DNA from 3 places in the Adlercreutzia equolifaciens DSM 19450 genome. Region 2 is predicted to be linked to each of the others. Evidence: predicted binding sites of a transcription regulator. Region 2 holds the regulator's gene; each other region holds the start of a gene.
What was found. The regulator HrcA, encoded in region 2, represses chaperone genes, less so after heat shock. The targets are predictions, from matches to a motif close to TNTTAGCANNCNNNNNNNNNGNNTGCTAANA.
Positions count from the first base shown of each region.

Region 1: htpG (molecular chaperone HtpG) is a predicted target of HrcA. The motif match lies at 5,882-5,912, and genes of this name have one in related genera.
Region 3: AEQU_RS08065 (co-chaperone GroES) is a predicted target of HrcA. The motif match lies at 5,716-5,746, and genes of this name have one in related genera.

Region 1 covers NC_022567.1:536,069-543,519, reverse strand. Annotated here, with positions in the region: gene AEQU_RS01890 (LysR family transcriptional regulator) at 1-321, shown strand, start outside; gene mazG (nucleoside triphosphate pyrophosphohydrolase) at 323-1,198, opposite strand; gene mihF (integration host factor, actinobacterial type) at 1,552-1,860, shown strand; gene AEQU_RS01875 (TrmH family RNA methyltransferase) at 1,932-2,834, shown strand; gene AEQU_RS01870 (hypothetical protein) at 2,841-3,440, shown strand; gene htpG (molecular chaperone HtpG) at 3,771-5,759, opposite strand; gene AEQU_RS01860 (hypothetical protein) at 5,993-6,769, opposite strand; gene AEQU_RS01855 (HipA domain-containing protein) at 6,766-7,451, opposite strand, start outside.
Region 2 covers NC_022567.1:1,384,643-1,392,093, forward strand. Annotated here, with positions in the region: gene AEQU_RS05485 (PhoH family protein) at 1-356, opposite strand, end outside; gene mtaB (tRNA (N(6)-L-threonylcarbamoyladenosine(37)-C(2))-methylthiotransferase MtaB) at 757-2,037, opposite strand; gene AEQU_RS05495 (RsmE family RNA methyltransferase) at 2,034-2,825, opposite strand; gene dnaJ (molecular chaperone DnaJ) at 2,837-3,985, opposite strand; gene hrcA (heat-inducible transcriptional repressor HrcA) at 4,042-5,052, opposite strand; gene hemW (radical SAM family heme chaperone HemW) at 5,336-6,466, opposite strand; gene dusB (tRNA dihydrouridine synthase DusB) at 6,698-7,451, opposite strand, start outside.
Region 3 covers NC_022567.1:2,025,056-2,032,506, forward strand. Annotated here, with positions in the region: gene AEQU_RS11920 (DUF8052 family protein) at 1-8, opposite strand, end outside; gene AEQU_RS08045 (putative manganese transporter) at 185-1,147, opposite strand; gene AEQU_RS08050 (uracil-xanthine permease family protein) at 1,152-2,567, opposite strand; gene AEQU_RS08055 (xanthine phosphoribosyltransferase) at 2,564-3,142, opposite strand; gene groL (chaperonin GroEL) at 3,518-5,152, opposite strand; gene AEQU_RS08065 (co-chaperone GroES) at 5,355-5,642, opposite strand; gene AEQU_RS08070 (response regulator) at 5,890-6,591, opposite strand; gene AEQU_RS08075 (sensor histidine kinase) at 6,584-7,451, opposite strand, start outside.

The DNA of each region.
Region 1 (7,451 bases), 850 kb from region 2:
CAGAGCTACGAGCGCGACGGAGTCGCCGACCGCTTTGCCGCGAACGGCGCTCGCGTCACGCTCAAGACGATGCCCTTCCGCGACCATGCCGAGTATTTCGCCCACGATTTCGGGTGCGCCATCGGCGTTGCGCCCGGCACCCTTGTGCCGCGCTTCGGGCTCGACCGGCGCCCCGGGCTGCGCCTGTTCGACCTCGACGATATGGATTTCTCGACGGACTTCATCGCCGTGTTCCGAGACGAATTCGTCGAAAGCCCCCATGGCCGCGTCCTTTTCGACGAGATGAAGGCCGCTGTGGCCCAAGGAGAGCCCGGAGCCTAGTTTAGCTCTCCAGGACCTTCGAAAGCTGCCAGAGTTCTTCCATCTCCTCCATGGAGAGGTCTTCCACGCGACGGCCCTGGCCGGCAGCGGCGCCTTCCATGAAGGCCCAGCGGGTACGGAACTTGCCGCAGGTGGCGCGCAGGGCCTCCTCGGCCTGGACGCCCATCTTGCGGGCTACGTTCACGAGCGAGAACAGCACGTCGCCCATCTCCAGTTCCACCGCCGCGGCAGCCGCGGGATCGGCGGCGGCATCCACCTTGCCGTTCGCGGACTTCGGCGCGGCGGCGTAGGCGGCCTTAAGCTCGGCGACCTCCTCGTCCACCTTGGCCCGCACGTCGTCCACCGTTTCCCACTCGAAACCGGCCGAGGCCGCCTTCCGCGAGATCTTCTGCGCCTGTTTCAGCGCCGGGAAGCTCTTCGGCACGCCGTCGAGCAGCCCCTGGGGCGCATCGGCCGCAGCGTCGGCGGACTCCTTCTCGGCCATCTTTATCTGATCCCATACGTCCAGCACCTCGTTGGCGTCGCCTGCCACCACGTCACCGAACACATGGGGATGCCGGCGCACGATCTTCGCGTTCACGTCGCGGCACACGTCGTCGATGGTGAACTCACCAGCGTCCGCGGCAATCTGCGACTGCAGCACCACCTGAAGCAGCACGTCGCCGAGCTCTTCGCGCATGTGCGGCACGTCGTCGGCCTCGATGGCATCCACGGCCTCGTAAGCCTCCTCCACCATGTTGCCGGAAATGCTCTTGTGGGTCTGCGCCTTGTCCCAGGGGCACCCGTCCGGCGAGCGCAGCGCCTCGATGGTGGCCACGAACTCGTTGAAGGCGGGGTGCTCGGTCGGCTGCACCTCGGCTACCAGCTTCTCAGTCACAGTATTGCTCCCTTCGATTGCAGGTTTCCGCAGCATTATAGCGCTCCTGCTTTCGCGTGCCCGTCCAACGTCTTCGAGCAGCGCCTTCCCTCCCCTTTTTCGCAGTTTCTCAAGAAGCTTGAGCAGCCGCATTCGAGCTATTTCGTCACCAAATCCCCATTTCGGAGCCTTAAAAGCGCACATTTTTCTGCAAAAACGCGACATTAGCGGGAAAAGGGGTGTACAACCTGCGGTTTTCTATTATGATCGTGTAGCTAAAAACGGAGAAACGCTGGTACCGAAGCCTTCTGGTACCAGCGTTCTTCGAGTGAAGGCCCTGTTAGAAGGGCACCGACTAGAGAAAGAGAAGTGATATGCCCGCACCTACCATGACCCCTGAGCAGCGCGCCGCCGCCCTCGAGAAGGCTCGCGTCGTTCGCGCCAAGCGCTCCGAGATCACCAACAAGCTCGCCATGGGTCTCACCACCCCGGCCGAGGTTCTCGATCAGATCGACGACCCGATCATCGGCCGCATGAAGGTCAAGGCTTTCGTGAACGCCCTGCCCGGCTTCGGCAAGGTGAAGACCGAGAAGCTCATGGAGGAACTGGGCATTCCGGCCGAGCGTCGTCTGCAGGGCCTCGGCTCCAACCAGATGGCCGCCCTAAAGGCCGCCCTTTCCTAAGTCTCAACCGAGGCAATCTTGCAAGCGCCCGCCTATAATAGACGGGCGCTTTTGTTTTGGAAGGAACCGGCATGCCCCTTATCTATGTAGACACATTGGAAGACCCACGGCTCGATGCGTTCGCGCGGCTGACCGAGGCTCAGCTGCGCAGTAAGCTGGAGCCGGAGCGTGCGCTGTTCATCGCCGAGTCGCAGAAGGTGATCGAACGGGCCTTCGAGGGCGGCATGGAGCCGATCTCGCTTCTTATGGAAGAGAAGTGGCTGCCTTCCATGGCACCGCTCATCGAGCGCATGGAAGAGCGGGCGGGCGCGCCCGAGATGCCGGTGTTCGTCGCGCCTCATGACGAACTTGAGCGACTCACCGGCTTCGAGCTGACGCGCGGCGCCCTCGGGGCCTTCCGTCGCCCCGCCCTGCCCACCGTGGCCGACGTGCTGCACGAGGCGCGGCTGGTGGCGGCGCTTGAAGACATCACGAACCACACCAATGTGGGGGCCATCTTCCGCAGCGCAGCGGCCCTCGGGGTGGATGCCGTGCTCGTCAGCCCCGCCTGCTACGACCCGCTGTACCGCCGCGCCGTGCGCGTGTCTATGGGCACCGTTTTCCAAGTGCCGTGGACCCGTATTGGAGACGCAGACGTACCGAATCGCCCCGGCTGCGGGACCTGGAGCGACGAGGGCATCGCCGAGCTGCGCGCGCACGGCTTCACCTGCGCCGCCATGGCACTCTCCGACGACTCAGTGACTCCCGACGAGCTGAATGCGCTTTTGGCCGAACGTGAGGCGTCCACCGGCGAACCCGCGAAGCTGGCGCTGCTGTTCGGCACCGAAGGCGAGGGGCTCTCCCCCGCCACCATCGCCCGCTGCGACTATACCGTACGCATCCCCATGGCCCACGGCGTCGATTCCTTGAACGTCGCCGCCTCCAGCGCCGTGGCCTTCTACGCCTTCCGGCAGCTGAGCCAGCTGGAGAGGTAGGAAACAATGATATCTCTCGATCCCCGTTCCACGTCCTCTGCTCAAGATAACACAGGGAAAGCAAGCGCCCCCATCGTCCAAAACGATTCGCAGCTGAACAGCGACTCCACCGACCAGAGCGCGACAAACAGGAAGATCGGCAAGGACAGCGCAAGTCCGCAGAAAGTGCCACGAAGGGTCACCGCGGCTACCTGGGTCGTGCGCCTCTGCTTCGCCTTCGTGTTCGTCGTGAACGTGCAGTGCGCCCTGGGGTTCGCACTCGCGCCCGAGGCCTACATGGGCGCCTACGAGCTCGGTGGCGTGCCAGGTCGCGTGGCCACTCAGGGCATCGGTATCGCCTTCCTCATGTGGAACTGCACCTACCCACTCGTCATTTGGCGCCCCGAGCGCCACCGCACCCTCGCCAGCGTCGTACTGGCTCAGCAAGTCGTAGGGCTCGTCGGAGAGTCGCTCATCCGTGCCACCCTGCCCGCCGGCCACGACCTGCTGGCCAGCAGCATCGACCTGTTCATCGCCTTCGACGCCATCGGCCTCGTTCTCATGGCCGCCTCATGGGGCATCTTTTTTCTGCTTGAAAAGCGCACATGCGCTAGGATCCACGCCTAGGCGATTTGCCTTCCTGTTTTTTGCCAAATATTTCGATTGTTAGCACCTCGAGGAACTAAATCCCTGCGCTGCTCCCACTCTTCTTACTCGTAAGGTAAGTGAATTATACAATACTCATTATTTTATTGTCATTTTATCCCTTTACCCTGCTGAGCGAACCTCTCGGGCACTGCCCTTTCTGCTAACAATCGCAATATTTGCCGAAAAACACGGGAAAGGATCGCGCTTGGCGATCCTTTCCAGGAGAGAGAAGGGGTTCTCGGGTTTGCTTAATTCGGCGGCTCGAGGGCACTTCCGCGCCGGCGTGCACCACTGGTTGGCAGGCTGGGCCTACTTCATCAGCTCAGCGACAGCCTGGGCGAAGGCGAGCGGGTTGTCGGGCAGAATGCCCTCCACGAGGAGTGCCTGATCGAACAGAAGGCCCGCATAGGTGCGCACCTTTTCGTCGTCGCCGGCCTCATGAGCCGCTTGCAGCGTGGCGAACACCGGGTGCTTGGCGTTCACTTCCAGCACCAGGTGCATCTCGGGCAACTCGTCAGTGCCCGGCTGGCTCTTCAGCACCTGCACCATGGCCAGCGACATGCCGCCCTCGCTCGTGACCACGGCCGGCGCATCGGTGAGGCGGGTGGAAACGACGACGCGCTCCACCTTGCCGTCAAGCGCCTCCTGCATAATGCCGAACAGCTCGGCATTGGACTCGGTGGCCTCCTCGGCCTCCTTCTTCTCCTCATCGGTGGTAAGGCCCAGGTCCTCGGAGCCCACGTTCTTGATGAAGTAGGGCTGCTTGTTCTCCTCGTCGCCGTCCACCGCGTGCTCGCCGTAGGTGCCCATGGCCATCATGCAGAACTCGTCCACGTCCTGGTCGCACAGCAGCACGTCGTAGCCCTTGGCCAAAACCGTGGTCACGAGCGGCATGGCGGCCAGGCGCTCCAGCGAGTCGCCTGCCGCGAAGAAGATGGAGTCGGCTCCGGCCGGCGCATCGGCCAGATACTCGTCCAGGGTGATCATCTTCTGCTGCTTAGCGGAGTAGAACAGAAGCAGGTCGGCAAGCGTGTCCTTCGCCATGCCGTAGCTCTGGTAGATACCGAACTTCAGCGTACGGCCGAACTGCTTGAAGAACTCCTCGTAGGCCTCACGATCGTCGTCGCGCATATTCGCCAGGTCGGCCTTGATCTTCTTCTCGAGACGCCGGGCAATGGCGCGCAGTTGGCCGTTGTGCTGCAGCGTCTCGCGGGAGATGTTCAGCGTGAGGTCGGAGGAATCAACCACGCCGCGCACGAAGCCGAAGTAGTCGGGCAGAAGCTCCTCGCACTTGTCCATGATGAGCACGTTGGAGGAGTACAGGGCGAGCCCGCGCTTGTAGTCCTTCGAGTACATGTCCCACGGCGCGCGGCTCGGCACGAACATAAGCGCATCGTAGTTCAGCGACCCCTCAGCATGCACGGAGATGGTGCGGGCCGGGTTTTCGAAGTCGTGGAAGTCGGTCTTGTAGAACTCGTCGTACTCCTCCTGGGAGACCTCGGACTTCTTGCGCTTCCAAATTGGGATCATGGAGTTGATGGTCTCCACCTCGGTGTAGCTCTCCCACTGCGGCGCGGCCGGCTGGTCGCCCTCGGCCGGCTCGGGGGCCTCCACCTTGCGGCTCTTTGTCACTTCCATCTTGATAGGATAGCGCACGTAGTTGCTGTAGCGCTTGATGAGCTGCGTGAGCCCGTGCTCGCTGGCGAAGGTGCCGAAGGACTCGTCGGCGGTGTCGTCCTTCAGGTACACGATGACGTCGGTGCCATGCTCGGCGCGCTCGGCCGGCTTGATGTCGTAGCCGTCGATGCCGTCGGACTCCCAGGCCCAGGCCTCGCCGCTTCCGATGGCGCGGGAGACGACGCGCACCTTCTTGCCCACCATGAAGGCGGAGTAGAAGCCGACGCCGAACTGGCCGATGATGTCCACATCGGTGAGGTCGTCGAGTCCCTTCGCCTCGCCGGGCTCGCTTTCGGCAGCAGCCTCGGCCTGGGCGGCCTTGAATTCGAAAGAGTCGGAATGGGCGATGGTGCCGAGGTTCTTGTCCAGCTCGTCCTTGGTCATGCCGATGCCGTTGTCGGACACTGTGACCGTGCGCTCGTCGCTGTTGTAGCCCACCGTGATGGCCAAGTCGTCGCGGCCCACGGCCACAGACGGGTCGGTGAGGCTGCGAAAGTACAGCTTGTCCACCGCGTCCGACGCGTTGGAGATAAGCTCGCGCAGGAAGATCTCGCGATTGGTGTAAATGGAGTTGATCATGAGGTCGAGCAGCTTTTTGCTCTCTGTCTTGAACTTGCGCATAGGTTTTGTCCTTCTTTCCTAGAGGCGGAAGACACATAACTGCCCCAGTGTAGGTCGCGCGCCGGCGGTGTCTCGCGGTGCGTTCGGTCTGTACGTCAGTCGTTGACCGGCGGCGACAAAAGCGTTAGCAGTCTCCCTTACTGAGTGCTAACACCACATTCTACGCAGAAGGAAACCTAAGTCAATACCTATCAAGTTTTCTTTAAGTTTGATCGGACGAGACCCTGAAAGCATCAGCCTTCCTGCTGTTCCCACTCGGCTATGCGACGGTAGAAGGTGGCCTCGCCTACCCCGATGCTCTCGGCCGCCTTCGCAGCGGTCCACTCGTGGGCGCGGTAACGGGCAATGGCCTCGCGGAGCATCAGCTCGTCGACGGGCTTCCGTCGGCGCCCCGGGCGAGCCGCAGGCCCTCCGCCTCTCGTCTCGGCCCGCCTCCCCCGTGACGCCTTCTCATGCAGCAGCATGAAGCTCTCGTAGAGAACCTTCCGCTCGGCGCCGCCCAAGGGCTCGCCCTCGCATTCCACGGCATCGCCGGCGCACAGGGCAGCAAGTACCGAGCCAACGGCCTGGGGCGAGTTCGCCGCAGACGCAACAGCCTCCTCCATCCCCAGGACACCAGGGGCACCTTCGGGCACTGCGCGGAAGTACAGCTTGTCGCCGATATAGCGCCGGGGGGAGCGGACGAGCCATTCGAGGGGATCCCAATAGTCCATCCCGCATTCATCCAGCAACGACCAAAGGTCCTCACGATTGGCCATGGGCGCGCGGTCGGCAATAAGGGTGGGCGTGCGGTTATCGCGCTCGTAGCACGTCTTGCGCACCGACAAATCGAACCCGGGAATACCCTGGAAATCCGAGGAATCCAGCAGGTCGATCACCTCGTAGTTCGGTTCCAGCTCGTAGCGGAAGGTTTCGTCCTCCCTCATGATGTAGCGCATCAGCGCCACCACGTAGGTAAAGCCGCCGCGACCGTCAAGGCAGAGCTGGGCGGCAGTAACCGACTCTCTCACAGAAACCTCCTTCCGAGCGAAGCCCAGGACGATTCCAGGATGCCATGGTAGCGAGCTTGAATCATGTGACGATAGAACGCACGATGACACTCGCTGATTGGCATTTCGCCCACAAGCGCCTCGATACGTTCCAGCTGAATACGGCCCATGACCTCCTCGAGGGCGCGGTTGCACTCGGGGAAAGCGAGGCTGTTTATCACCTCGTAATAGGAGCTCTTCCTTCCCCGCAGCTTAATCTGCGACAGAGGGAATCCGTACACGCGCTTGGCCGTCTCCTCGGGAGATGTCACAATGGAAGCCATCTCGTCCTCGTCGGTCATATTGGGGAAGAGGCAGGATCCGTTGTCGAAAACGGGCGCCAGCGCATACGCATTGTCCCGCTTGATGAAGCCCCAGTTCATGCCGTGGCGATCGAAATTGCCCAGCAGGGCGTCCACGATGAACATCTCCCAGAACATCGAGATCGTTTCGGCAACGTCGGTGAGCTTTGAGTTGTCGCGCAGCATGCGCATGATGTCCTCGTAGTCGTACTGGTAGGATTCCTTGTCCTCGTCCAGGGTGCTCTCCCCCACATCGTTGAAGGGGACGAACTGCTTCCCATCGGCCACGAAGCTCTTGCAGGCAACTACTTCCTCACCGTGGCGCAATCCGAGAAACACCTTCTGGGTTGGATACCCCAAGA
Region 2 (7,451 bases):
TGCTTCTGGCCGGCGGTCTTCGGTCGGATGGCCCGGCCCCTGAAGGTGAGCAGCACATCGTCGCGCAGGGCGGCGGGGGCGAACTCCGCCTGGCGGAGCAGCTCGACGGAACGGCGCACCGAGTCGGTATCGGGGGCCTGCCCTTCCTCCACCGTTTTGAACAGGTCGGCGAACAGCGCGGTGAGCTGCTGCACCTCCACGGCGTTCCCCTCGATGACGATGCGATCGCCCCGCACGGTGAGCCGAGCGTCGAAGGACTCCTCCAGCACGTGGAGGATCTCGTCGGAGGCGCCGACGACGAGGGCCATATCCACCCCGCCGGGCGCCGTGAGCGTTGTCTGCATCAAATCAGTCATGGTAGCCATTGTACCCTATGTTGCGCGCCGTGTTGTGCGCCTGCTCCAAAACTTCTCTTGGCGTTCCCTCTCAAACAAACTTGACGCTTTGGGCGAACACCGTAGAACTTCCCAGCTATGCTTCGGTCGACGAACCCCTTCGGTTTGCATGAGATTGACGGTTATGAGCGTCTCGGGGGTGCGGATTTCGCGAAGTTGCGCACGTACTGAAGTAAGTCAAAGCACTGATCAGGCATTTCCCAAAGCTTGAGACACGACCGTGAAGCACCGCATTCCGCCGAGACGCTCATAGCCGTAAATCTCATGCAGAAACAGCGATGTCAGTTAGCAGAGAAGAGCGCAACGACATAATGCTTCACCCTCTCCCCTTGTCGCACAACAACTTCCGAAGATCCAGCAATTACCGTAAATGTACTGGCACAAGCGATCCCGCGTCTGCGCCCGCAGGGGCAGCTACCTCGTGGTAGCTTTCGGTGGTGGCTACTTCGGGGGTTTCCACGAGGGCCAGCTCGATGGTGCCGGCGCGGGAGGCGCGGTCGGCGGCGGCGAGCTCATCGGAAAGCGCACGCAAGCAGGCGGCCCGGGCGGACTTCGCCTCCGGGGGCACCTGGTCGGCGCGGGCGGCCGCGGGCGTTCCCTCGCGCTTGGAATAGGGAAACACGTGGATCTTCGAGAAGCCGACGTGGCGGACGAGCTCGCAGGTGTCCTGGAAGTCCTCATCGGTCTCGCCGGGGAAACCCACGATGATGTCGGTGGTCAGCGCGATGGAGGGGACGCTGGCGCGCAGGTAGTCGGCCAGCTGGCGGAACTCGTGAGCGTCGTAGGGGCGCGCCATCTCGCGCAGGACCCGGGAGGATCCAGACTGCAAAGGAAGGTGCAGATGGCGGCAGATGCGGCCGTCGGCCTCGGCAAGGAGCGAGACGAACTCGCCGGTCACGTCCATGGGCTCAATGGAGCCGATGCGGAAGCGACAGGGAGGCTCGTCCGGCCCGTGCAGGTCGGCCGTAGCCGCAAGCAGGCGGCGGCAAAGGTCGGCCAGATCTGCTCCACCATCGTCGTAGGAGCCCAGGTTGATGCCGGTGAGCACGATCTCGCGGACGCCGGATTCCGCGAGCGCCACGGCCTCGGCCACCACTTCGTCGGCCGGCCGACTCGTCGCGCGGCCGCGAGCCACGTGCACGATGCAGTAAGTGCAGGCGTTGTCGCAGCCGTCCTGCACTTTAACGCCGATGCGCGTGCGGCCCCCAAATGCCGCGAGATCCTTCGACTTAGCACCTGCGACGCTGCGCTCAGGATGACACGAGGAGGGGTCGTCGGCGTCGCGGCCGAGGTGACGCGGAGCATCCTGAAGCGCAGGCAGCGCTTCTTCTAGGAAGAGGGTCATCTCCGCTTTGGGGACGACGCGCACGCGGGAATCGATAGCTTGGAACCAATCGGGGTCAATGGCGGCGGCGCAACCGGTGACGATGACCTGCGCGCCCTCGTTAGCAGAGAGTGCACGACGGACGGCCTTGCGGGTCTTCTTCTCGGCTTCGCCGGTGACCGTGCAGGTGTTTACGATGATGAGGTCAGCCGCAGATTCTGCCACAGGAGCACCCCCGCGCTCGCCGAGCAGCCGCTCGAAGCCGTCGGCCTCCACGCGGTTCACTTTGCAGCCCAGATTGATGATGGAGAACTTCATGCGTTGCCCATGCCGCCCAGCTCGTAGAGCACGAGGGCCGGGGCCACGATGCCGGCTGTTTCGGTACGCAGGATGGACGGGCCCAGCGTCACGAGGCGCGCGCGGCCGTTGCAGCCGAGAAGAAGCTGCACCTCCTCCTCGGCGAGGCCCCCCTCAGGGCCCACGACCACGGCGATGCGGGCGTCGGCTGCCGGCGTGCACGTCGCGAGGAGCGCGTCCTGCACGGCCTCGCGCAGGCTCGCCGTCCCGGGCGCCTCTTCCCAGCACACGAGCACGGCCGTCGCCTGGTCGAGCATCGCGGCCGCCTCGCGCACGGAGACGGGCTCGGCGACCTCCGGCACCCGGGCCTGCCCCGATTGCATGGCCGCGCTTTTGGCGATGGCCCGCCACCGCTCCGTCTTCGCAGCCGCCTTCTTTGCGTCCAGCTTCACGATGGAGCGGGCGCAGGTAAGGGGAACGAAGGCCGCCACGCCTACCTCGGTGGCATGGCGGATGACAGTCTCCATCTTGTCGCCCTTGGCCAGGCCCTGCAGCAGAATCACCTGCGGGCCGGCCTCGCTCGCGTCTTCATGGCGCGCAATGGAAACGAGGGGCAACTCGTCCGCAAAATCGACGATCTCGCATTCGAAGTAATCCTGGTCGGCGTCGATCACCGCGATGTGCTCCCCCGTCGTCAGCCGGAGCACCCGCGCGTGCTTCGCGTCGTCGGCCTCAAGGCGCAGCGGGAACACTGCCTCCGTTTCGGCAGCGAGCACTTGGTTTTCCAGGAAGAAGCGCGGCAGCGACATGATCGGCGGCCTTATTCGAAAATGTCGCGGAGCTTCTGCAAGGGCGAACGCTTCTCCTCGTTCACGTCCTCGCCCATCTCCGCCGCCAGCTCTTCCAGAAGTTCACGCTCGCGCTTGGAGAGCTTCCTCGGCACCTCCACGGCGATATGCGCGAACAAGTCGCCACGGGCATCGCTTTTCAGGCGCGGCATGCCGAAGCTCTTCACGCGCACGATCTGGTCGTTCTGGCAGCCCTCGGGGATGGCAACCGTGACCTTCTCGTCCTCGTAGATGCCGTCGATTTCGATATCGGCGCCGAGCGCCGCCTGCACCATGGGAACCACGAGCTTGCAGTGCAGGTTGTCGCCGTCGCGCTCGAAGAACTCGTCGGGGGCGATGCGCACGGTGACGATGAGGTCGCCGGCCGGCGCACCCTGCATGCCCGCCTCGCCGAAGCCGTGGATGCGCAGCTGCTGGCCGTCGCGAATGCCCTTGGGAATCTCCACCGAGACGCGCTGGCGGTCGGGCACGCGGCCCTGACCCTCGCACTCGGGACACGGGTTGTCGATGACCGTGCCGGTGCCGTGGCAGGCGGGACAGGTGCTCGCCGATTGCATGTCGCCCAAGAAGGTGTGCTGCACGGTGACGACGCGCCCGGTGCCGTGGCACTCCTCGCAGGTCACTTCCTTGCCGTCCTCGCCCAGACCCGTGCCGTCGCAATCGGGGCACGGCGCCAGGCGGTCGTAAACGATCTCCTTCTTCTCGCCGGTCGCCGCCTCTTTCAGCGTGATGCGGATGCCCACGCCCATGTCGCGGCCGTCCTTGCGCACCTGGCGTCCGCCTGCGGCCGCGCCGCCGAAGAAGGTGGAGAAGATGTCGCCCATGCCGCCGAAGCCGCCACCGAACAGGTCCTCGAAATCGATGCCGACGCCGCCGTAGGGGCCGCCGCCGCTCGCCGCGCCGGGAATCGTGCCAAAGCGGTCGTACTGGGCCTTCTTCTGGGGGTCGGACAGCACGTCGTAGGCCTCGTTCAGCTCCTTGAACTGGTCTTCGGCATCCGGTGCCTTGTTCACGTCCGGGTGCAGCTCCCGCGCCCTGTGGCGAAATGCTTTCTTGATCTCGGCTTCGGAGGCGTCGCGGGAGACGCCGAGGATTTCGTAGAGGTCCTTAGTTGCGGCCATGATAGGTGAATCTTGCCTTTCTTCGTTCGCTCTTCTGTGTTCTTGGTAACGCGCGGCTACTCGCCGTGCAGCGCGCACTGGGCGGCGCGGACGGCGCGGATGGCGCGCTCGTAGTTCATGCGGGTGGGACCGATGACGGCGACGACGCCCTCGGACTCGCCGCGACCGTAGGGGCAGGCCACGATGGAGACGCCGGCCAGCTCCGAGGCGGGGTTCTCGTGCCCGATGCGCACCATGACCGGGCCCCCTTCCGCGGCGGCCTCGTCGAAGGTGCTCAGCAGCACGCGGTCGTCCTCCAGCACTTCTATGACCGGCAGCAGGGCCTTCGAATCGCTGAACTCCGGCTGGCGCAGAAGCGCCGAGACGCCAAGGCTGTGGGCGCGAGCGCTTTCGGACTCGCCCAAGCATTCTATGACCTCGTCGATGATGAGCTGCACGAGCGGGTCGCTGAGGGCCTCCACCGTGCCGGCGTCCATGGAGCGGCGCACGTCGCGGGCCGAGTGTCCGGCGAGCACCCGGTTCAGCAGGTTCTGGGCACTTGCCAGCTCGTCGGCGGAGACCTCGTCGGCGAAGGTGACCGTGCGGTTGACCACCTGGCCGTCCTCGGCCACCACGATGACGATGGCCTGCCAGGACGAAAGCGACACCAGCGTGATCTGGCGAATGCGGCCCGCGAGCACCGAGGGCGCCATGACAATGGACAGGCAGTTGGTGAGCCGCGCGAGGGCCGCCGAGGTGCGCTCCATGAGCGCGTCCAGCTCCGAGGCCGAGGCGCGCAGCTCGTCGACCATGGCCTGGTGTGGGCGCTCCTCCTCGGCCAATCCCGACGAGAGCAGCTCGTCGACGAAGGTGCGGTAACCGGCGTCGGTGGGCACGCGCCCGGCTGAGGTGTGCGGCTGCTGGATGAAGCCGGCGTCTTCCAGGGCAGAGAGGTCGTTGCGCACCGTGGCGGGGCTCACGCCTAGGCGGTGCCGCTCGGTCAGGGTGCGCGAACCGACGGGCAGCGCGTACTCGATGTAGTCCTCGATCAGCGCGCGCAGCACTCTCTGGCGTCGCTCCGACAGCATATCCGCTCCTCTCGCCTTCCCGTACCGTCCCGCGCGCCGGGCGCGGAACCTTCCGTTGTTGACGCCATTTTAGCAACCGCAAGGCGAGAGTGCTAATGGAAGCGCCCATCTCGACGCAAGCGACACACAAGCACAGGTGGAAGGCGGCCCTTCGGGAGCGATTCCGTAGGGGCGGTGCTTGCGCCGCCCTCCCGAGCAAGAAAGATTTTCGGCGTTGAAGAGGGGCGACCAAGGTCGCCCCCTACGAAGGTGGTGGTATGCGAAGCAGGGATGATGGGTTGGCTTACGGGGCAAGGTCGAGGAGGCGGCCGTAGAGCTCGTTGCCGCAGAGCCAGCCGGCGTCGGTGGGGCGCCAACGGCCGTCCGCGTGTTCGACGAGGCCCAGGTCGGACAGCTCGTCGAAGGCGACGAGGACCGAGCTGCTCGCCGCATCGCCGTCGATAATCGCCGCCGCCCGGGACAGGTGCTCGTCGGAGACGCCGCGGGCCATGCGCATGCCTAGCATGAGGTCCTCGGCGGCCATCTGCCGCGCGTCCAGATCGTCCACCACCTGTCCGTCCTGCACCCGCATGCGACGCTCGGCGTTCTGGGTCATGGTGACGGCCGAGCGCCCCAGCCCCAGGTAGGGCTTCCCCGTCCAGTAGGCGGTGTTGTGGCGGCTCTCGAAGCCGGGCCTCGCGTAGCTCGCCACCTCGTAGCGGTGAAAACCCGCGTCCTCGAGGATGAGTCGCGCCTCTTCCATGGCCGCTGCTTCCACGTCCTCGTCGGGCTCGGGCATCTCTCCCCGCATGATAGCGGCATCGAAGGGGGTGTGCGGCTCGATGGTCAGCGGGTACACCGACACATGGTTCGCGCCGAGCGCCACCGCCTCCCGCACGCTTTCCGCGAAGGACTCAGCGCTCTGCCCGGGAATGCCGCACATCAGATCCACCGATACGTTCTTGAAGCGCTCCTGGGCCGCGCGCACCGCCGCCCGGGCAGCCTCGGCGTCGTGGGCGCGGCCCAGGATGCGCAGCACCTCATCGTCGAAGGACTGCACCCCGATGGAAAGCCGGTTCACCCCGAGCGCCCAAATATCCCGCACCATGGGTGCCGTGAGACTTTCGGGGTTCGCCTCCATGGTGCACTCGATTTCAGGCTCAAGATGCATTGACATCGATAGCGCATAAAGGAGCATCGAAAGCCGCCCCATCCCGATATGGCTCGGCGTCCCCCCGCCCAGATACACCGTCTCGATGGCCCCGAGCTTTCCCTCCCTCGAGGCCCGGCGGATATCCATCACGAGCGATTCCACGTACTCGTCGATAATCGGCGAGTCCCGCTCCACCGCCGAAGTGGCGAAATCGCAGTACCCGCACCGTCTCACGCAGAACGGAATGTGCAGGTAGAGTGCCTTATAGGGATTGTAAGCCATGAGGGTCCTCTCTTTCCGACCGAGTAGTCCGACGCTAGGAGGCATTGCAACCGAGCGAGTTCCGCAGATGGTATCGAAGGCGCAGCGATGCGCGGAAAGACTGACCATGGCGCCTTCGATACCAGCGAGGACTGTCTGAGCGAATTGCGATGCCTCCTAGCGTTGGACGGACAACCCTGATGCGAGATGGACAGCAGGAAATCGGAGCGATATTGGTGCGAGACGGACAAATCACGAATGCTCCCGGGCAATCTCCAAAAGCTCGTCGAACACTGCATCGAAGTCGGCCAGGGTCGTGCAGTAGTTGATGCGCCCGCGGGCAGCGGCGGCGCCGGGCAGCCCCGCCATGTACCACATGGCGTGCTTGCGCATGCGCACGATATTGCGCCCCTCGCGATGGGTGAGCAGCTCCGCATGGCGACGCGCCATGGCGATACGTTCCTCAACCGTAGGCGGTGCAGGTTCCGCCTCCCCGACAAGTGCGGCCTGCACCTGGGAGAACAGCCACGGGTTGCCCTCGGCGCCCCGGGCGATCATCACCGCGTCGCAGCCGGTCTCGGCCGCCATGCGCACGGCATCGGCACCGCTGCGGATGTCGCCGTTGCCCACGACGGGCACGGACACCGCCTCGCGCACGCGCCCGATGACGCCCCAGTCGGCACTTCCCCGGTACAGCTGCTCGGCGAACCGCCCGTGCACCGTGACCCCGTCGGCTCCGGCCTCTTCCATGAGGCACGCGAAAGCGGGCGCCGTCTCGTCGCCTTCCGCCCAGCCCCGCCGGAACTTCACCGTGACCGGATGCTCCACGGCCCTCTTCACGGCCCGCACGATGGAGGCGGCCAGCGCGGGATCCTTCATGAGCGCCGAGCCGTCCCCCTTCGACACGATCTTGCGGGCGGGACATCCCATGTTGATGTCCAGATAGGCCAGTCCCTCCCCCATCTCCTGCTCGATCCAGGCGGCCTGGGAGGCCATGACGTCCGGC
Region 3 (7,451 bases), 640 kb from region 2:
AACCCCATCGCCTTCTTCCCATTGATGACCAGAAAAGTTAACGTTGCGAGCGTAGTACTAACGAGAAGGCGGCGCAAGGACAATTTTGACGGGCCGTCAGATTTAACAAAACGGCAACGAGGCCGAAAACCACTTCGCGGTCCCCGGCGCAGCACGGCCCACCGAGCGGACGGCAACGGGGCCGCTAGAACACGACACCCAGCCCATTGCAGATAAGGCCCCAGAACACACCCGTAGCATACAGCACCACGATGATGGCGACATTCTGCTTCCAGGGGCGGTTGGCCCGGGCGAGCACGAGCAGTCCCACGCCGGCGCTCACCAGAAGCCCCGCGAGCATGGCGCCGGCCCCCAGCACGCCCTCCACGTACAGCTGGGCGATGACCACGCTGGCGGCGCAGTTCGGGATGAGGCCCACAAGCGCGGTCGCGAACACCGAGAAATTCGGGTTGTCGCCGAGGAACTGGGCGAGCGCGTCCTCCCCCACCGTTTCCAGCACGACGTTCAGCGCAATGGTGATGAGGAAGATGAACAACGTCACCTGCACCGTGTGCTTCGTGGCGCTCTTCAGGATGCCCTTCCAGCCGTGCCCGTGCTCGTGGGTGTGCTCCACGTCGTCGTGGTGCTCGCAGGCGCGTTCGGGAGCCTGCTCGCAGGTGTGACAATCGTGGTTGCAGCCGCACTGGTCCTGCTCGCAGAGCTCGTGGATGCGCAGGCGCTCTTTGTCGCGGCGCGCCAGGCGCAGCACGGCATCCACGATGAAGCCCATGACCATGCCGATGACCACCTTCGCCCCCATGATGGATAAGATGGTATTGCCGGGTACCGCCTCGGCCAGGAAAATGGGCAGCATCTCGTCGGAGGTGGAGAGGAACACGGCGAACAGCGTCCCCAGCGTGATCACGCGACCCGCGTACAGCGTGGCCGCCACGGCCGAGAAGCCACACTGGGGCACCACGCCCAGAAATGCGCCGACGATGGGCCCGGCCGCGCCGGCGTGGCGGATGGCCTCCTGGGTCTTGCCGCCGGTCTTGTGCTCGAGCCACTCCATGGCCAGGTAGGTGACGAACAGAAACGGGATGAGGTACAGGGTGTCGGCCAGAGAATGCTCCAGCACGTGCCCGGCTATGTGCGCGATGGTTTCCATGGGCCTAAGATTCTAGCGCGTCTGCGGCAGCATCCACCGAATCGTTGCCCTCCTCCACGATGAGCGGCCCCTCCACCTTCTGATCTTTGGGCAAAAGCAGGCTCGCCAGAATGGCCACGACGAAGACCACGGCCACGCAGTTGTCGGCGAAGACGCTCTGCACCAGTTCGGGGAAGATGGCGAAGATGTCGCCCATCTGGGTAAACCCGATGCCCACAGCCAGCGACAGCGCGGCGATGGTGATGTTGCGCTGCGAGAAGCCGGCGTTGGCGATCATCTGGAAGCCGCTGACGATGATGTTGCCGAACATCATGATGGTGCAGCCGCCGAGCACGGCCTCGGGAAGGGAGGCGAACACGAGGCTCACCACGGGCACGAAGCCGGCGAGCACGAGCACGACCGCCCCCGTGGCGATGGCGCGGCGGTTCACCACGCCGGTCATGGCGATGAGGCCGACGTTCTGTGAGAAGGAGGTGACCGGCGAGCAGCCGAACGCGCCGGCGAGCGAGCTAACGAGACCGTCGGCCGTCACGGCGCCGGAGAGCTCCTTGTCCGTGGGGTTGCGGCGCAGCGCGGCGGCCGTGAGCGCCGAGCAGTCGCCCACCGTTTCGGTGGCGGACACGAGGAAGATGAGCGTGACGGTGATGATAGCGCCCAGGTTGAACTCCGGCGTCACGGGCAGCACTCCCGGCAGCGAGAAGAGCTGCGCCGAAGCGAAGCCGGAGAAGTCCACTTTGCCCAGCGGAATGGCCACCAGATACCCCACGATGAGTCCGAAGAGCACCGAAAGCTGCTTGGTAGCGCCCTTGGCGAGGCCCTGGAACGCGAGGCACGCCAGGAGCGAGACGGTGCCGAGGATGAGGTTCGTGGCGCTGCCGAAATCTTCCGCGCCGGAACCGCCGCCGAAGGAGGCCGCCCCCACGCCGAGCAGCGAGAACCCGATAGAGGTCACCACCACAGCAGCCACAATGGGTGTGATGATGCGCCGCCACCAGCGGGCGAACAGGCCGAGCACGCCCTCGATGAGGCCGCCGACGATGACCGCTCCCACGAGCGCCCCGTAGCCCTGGGTCGCCGCGATGGTGCAGGCCACGGAGACGAAGGTGAAGCTGATGCCCATGACGATGGGAAGCCCGCTGCCCACGCGCCAGACGGGGAACAGCTGCACGAAGGTGCCGATGCCGGCAATGAACATGGCGTTCTGAATGAGCGTGGCCCGCAAGTCCTCGGGAAGGCCGGCCGCCGCGGCGATGATCGCGATGGGCGCGAGGTTCGCCACGAACATGGCCAGCACGTGCTGCAGGCCATAGGGGAAGGCCGCAAGCCAGCCGATCTCGCCATCAAGGGACGAGAGCGCCTTCATCTTCGGGTCGACGAACGCCACGCCGCCCTCGCTTTCCACGTTTCTCTTGCGGCTCATGAGCGGAACTCAATGGCGCCGGTAGCAGGGTCCATGGCCTCGACGATGGCGAGGGACTGCAGGTCGTAACCTGCCTCGCGCAGCTCGTCGCCACCGGGCTGGAAGCCCTTCTCGATGGCAATGCCGATGCCCTCCACGGTGGCCCCGGCGCTCTCGCAGATCTCGAGCAGCCCGCGCAGGGCGCAACCGTTGGCAAGGAAGTCGTCAATGATGAGCACGTGATCGTCGGGCCCGAGGAAGCGGGTGGAGACGATGACGTCGTAGATGCGGTTGTGGGTGAAGGACTGGATGCGCGTGGAATACATCGTGCCGTCCAGGTTGATGGACTGGGTCTTCTTCGCGAACACCACGGGCACGCCGAAATGATGCGCCACCACGGCGGCGATGCCGATGCCCGAGGCCTCGATGGTGAGGATCTTGTTAATGGGCTTGCCCGCGAACAGGCGCTTCCATTCCTCGGCCATCTGGGAGAACAGCTCGATGTCCATCTGGTGGTTCAAGAAGGCGTCCACCTTCAGCACACCGCCCGCCTTCACCACGCCATCGCGGCGAATGCGCTCTTCCAACAATTCCACGGAAACCTCCTTGGGCTTCGGGGCCATTTTCGCGTATCGCACTATCTTAGGAGATCGCGCCCCTCTTGGGAACGACTGCCGAAAACGCCCATAGAAAAGGATGTGACCGCGAATTGGCTGTTAGCTCAGCTTGGAGAATGTGCTTTTTTTGAATAGGGGTTTGACCTGGTATTTCTTGAGTTTTACCAGGTCAAAATGGGTGTTACCCGAAAACAAAAAAGCACATTTTCCAAGCTGAGCGATCCAAAAAAGCACGATTTCCAAGATGCACAGCAAAAACCTGCGCACAACAGAAAGGGCGCCCTGATGAGGCGCCCTTCTGCGATTTAGTTGGTTGTGCGGTTAAGCCACGTGCAAGTTTTCCTTGCTTGGGGCCTAGTACATTCCGCCGCCGCCCTGCATGCCGGCAGCCAGAGCGCTCAGATCGGGACCCTCCTTGGGGATCTCGTTGATGGTGGCCTCGGTGATGAGGATGAGGGCCGCCACGGAGGCCGCGGACTGCAGCGCCGTGCGGGTCACCTTCACCGGGTCGTTCACGCCCATCTCGATCATGTTGCCGTACTCGCCGTTGGCGCAGTTCAGGCCCTCGCCCTTCGGCAGGCTCTTGACCTTCTCCACCACGACGGAGCCCTCGAAGCCAGCGTTCTGGGCGATGGCGCGCATCGGGGCCTCAATGGCCTTGCGGATGATGTCGATGCCGACTTCCTCGTCCTTGTCATCGGCCTTGACGGCGTCCAGGGCGCCGATGGCGTCCACGAGCGCCACGCCGCCGCCGGCGACGATGCCCTCTTCCACGGCCGCGCGGGTCGCCTGCAGGGCGTCCTCGATGCGGGACTTCTTCTCCTTCAGCTCGGACTCGGTGGCAGCACCCACCTTCAGCACGGCAACGCCGCCGGAGAGCTTCGCCAGACGCTCCTGGGCCTTCTCGCGGTCGAAGTCGGAATCGACGCGCTCGAGCTCAGCGCGGATGATCTGGATGCGGTTCTCGATGTCCTCCTTCTTACCGGCGCCGTCCACGATAAGGGCGGTGTCCTTGGTGACCTTCACGGTCTTGGCGGTGCCGAGCATCTCCATAGTGGCGTCGGCCATGGTCATGCCGAAGTCCTTGTCGATGACCTGGGCACCGGTGACCACGGCGATGTCCTCGAGGATGCGCTTGCGGCGGTCGCCGAAGCCGGGGGCCTTGATGGCCACGACATTCAGGGTGCCGCGCAGGCGGTTCAGAAGGATGGTGGACAGGGCCTCGCCCTCGACGTCCTCAGCCACGATGAACAGCGGGCGCTGGGCGCGCATGACTTCCTCCAGCAGCGGAACCATGTCCTGGATGGAGTTGATCTTCATGTCGGTCAGCAGGATGAAGGGATCCTTCAGCACCGCTTCCATCTTCTCCATGTCGGTGGCCATGTAGGGGGAGATGTAGCCGCGCTCGTACTGCATGCCCTCGACGATGTCCATGTCGATGCCGAAGATGGTCTGGGACTCCTCCACGGAGATGGCGCCGTCGTTGCCCACGGCGTCCATGGCCTCGGCGATCTTGTCACCGATGGCGGCGTCGCCGGCGGAGATGCGACCGACGTTGGCGATCTGCTCCTTGGTGGACACCGGGGTGGCGTCGGCCTTGATGGCGGCCACGATGGCGTCGGTAGCCTTCTCGATGCCGCGGCGGATGCCGAGCGCGTCGGCGCCGGCGGTCACGTTCTTCAGGCCCTCGGAGACGATGACGTCGGCGAGAAGCGTGGCGGTAGTGGTGCCGTCGCCGGCCACGTCGTTGGTCTTCACGGCCACCTCGCGCACCAGCTGGGCGCCCATGTTCTCCACCGGGTTCTCCAGCTCGACCTCTTTGGCAACGGTCACGCCGTCGTTGGTGATGAGCGGGGCGCCGTAGGACTTCTCCAGGGCAACGTAGCGGCCCTTGGGGCCAAGCGTCACCTTGACGGCGTCGGCCAGCTTGGAGACGCCCGCGGCCAGGCCGGAGCGGGCATCGGTATCGAACTTGATTTCCTTAGCCATAAGTTCGCGTTCCTTTCGTGTTCTATCTATTCTTAAAAATCAACAAGGGAAACAGCAGGCTTTTCGTGGTGAGTCGCATCGTGCTGAAGGTTCTGCGGTCTTGAGCTAAGCAGCCTTCGCGCTGTGTGCGAAAGACCGCAGGTTCTGAAGCGCGAGGCGGCCGCCACGGAAAGCCGTCGGGCGTGGTTGAATAAATAATTATTTATTCAACCACGGCGTAAATGTCGTCGGCGCGCAGGATAAGCACGTTCTCGCCGTCCAGCGTCACCTCGGTGCCGCCGAACTTACCGTAGATGACCTTGTCGCCGACCTTAACAGGCATAGGAAGCAGCTTGCCGTCCTTGTCCATCTTGCCCTCGCCCACGGCGATGATGGTACCGGTCTGGGGCTTCTCCTTGGCATCGGAGGCCAGGAACAGTCCGGAGGCGGTGGTAACCTCGGCCTCGTCCTGCTTCAGGATGACGCGGTCGCCCAGAGGCTTCAAATTCATAGCTTGCCGTCCTTTCAATGGTTGTTGTAGCGCCTTCGCGCAACTTCCAATTTAACCACTCGGTTAGGTTAAGTGCTAGCACTCGGTAGCAACGAGTGCTAAACAGTTACGCATCATAACAGCTACGGGAAGGAATGCAAGAGGGGACGGAGAAAAACTTGAGTTTTTTTCACTCAAGTTTCCTGTGATTATAATCTTGATCAGGGATTACTTTCCAAGTTGGAATTTGTGCAGGTGAACAGTCTCCCTAGGGGGCAGGCGTCACCAAACCCGTCTCGTAGGCGAAGACGACAAGCTGGGCGCGGTCGTGAGCATCGGTCTTAGCCATGACGCGGGCCAGATGCGTCTTCACCGTGGCCGGCGAGATGAACAGCTCCTCGGCGATCTCGTCGTTGGAAAGGCCCCGGGCCACCAGCACGAGAATCTCGCGCTCGCGGTCGGTGAGGCTCGTCAGCGCGGCGCGGCGAGCCTCGGCCACATCGGCGGCGCCCCAGCCGCCCCGCGGGCGCGCGGCCACGAAAGTCTCCACGAGCCGGCGCATCACCGAGGGCTGGATGAGCGCGTCGCCTCGGGCCACGACGCGAATGGCCGCCACGATCTCGTCGGGGTCGGCGTCCTTCAGCAAAAAGCCGCTCGCCCCGGCGCCCAGAGCATCGTAAACGTACTCGTCCACGTCGAAGGTGGTGAGCACGAGCACCCGGGTTTTTGCGAGCAGAGGATTCGATGTGATGGCGCGGGTGGCCTCGATGCCGTTCATTTCGGGCATGCGGATGTCCATGAGCACCACGTCCGGCTTGAGGCGCTGGGCCTCCTGTACCGCATCGGCCCCGTTTCGGGCCTCGCCGACGATCTCGATGCCCTCGTAGGTGCCGAGAATGGCCTTGAAGCCGCCGCGCACGAGATCCTGGTCGTCCACGACGAGCACGCGGATGGGATCGGCCTCACTCATGGGTCTCCTCCTTCTGGCTGAGGGGAACGCTCACGGCGATGCGCACGCCGCCGAGCGGGCTTGGGGACGCGGAGAACGTGCCCTGCAGAAGCCGCGCGCGCTCGCGCATGCCGAGCAGGCCGTGGTGACCGGCCGCGGCGGCCGGGGCAGCGAGCCCCTTCCCGTCGTCGTCGACGACAAGCTCGGCGAAGCCCTCCCGTTTCGTGGACAGTGCCAGCGTCGCACGGCGCGCCCCGGCGTGGCGCACGATATTCGTAGCTGCCTCGCGCGCGATGCCGAAGAGGGCCACGTCGATGAACGCCGGCACGCAGGCGCGGTCGTAGGCGGTCTCGTCCAGCGTGACCTCGATGTCGGCGCCTTCCAAATAGGACACCAAATCGCCCATGCGGTCGGTGCCCTGGGTGGGCGTCGTCTCGGCCGGCCCCTCCCCCGCGCGCAGCACGCCGATCATGGCGCGAATCTCCTCCAGGGCGCCTTTGGCGGTGCGGCGCACCTCGGCGATGGCCTCTTTGGCCGCCGCCGGATCGCGATCGACCAAGCGCTCGGCAGCAGCGGCTTGGATGCTCACGGCCGACAGCGAATGGGCCGTGATGTCGTGCACCTCCCGAGCGATGGAGACGCGCTCGGCCTCCACCCGGCGACGCGCCTCGGCCTCGCGGCTGCGCTCGGCGGCGACCGCGCGCTCCTCGATGGCGCGCGTGCGTTCCTGGTGCTCGTGGAGGGCATAGCCGGCGAAGGCGGCCGCCAGGGCCAGCGCCATGTTCTGGAGCACGGTGAGCTGCGTTAAGATGCGCGACTGCTCCGGGGGCGCCGGGGCAACGAGCAGCACCAGGCACATGACCGCGCACGCGATGGCCGCC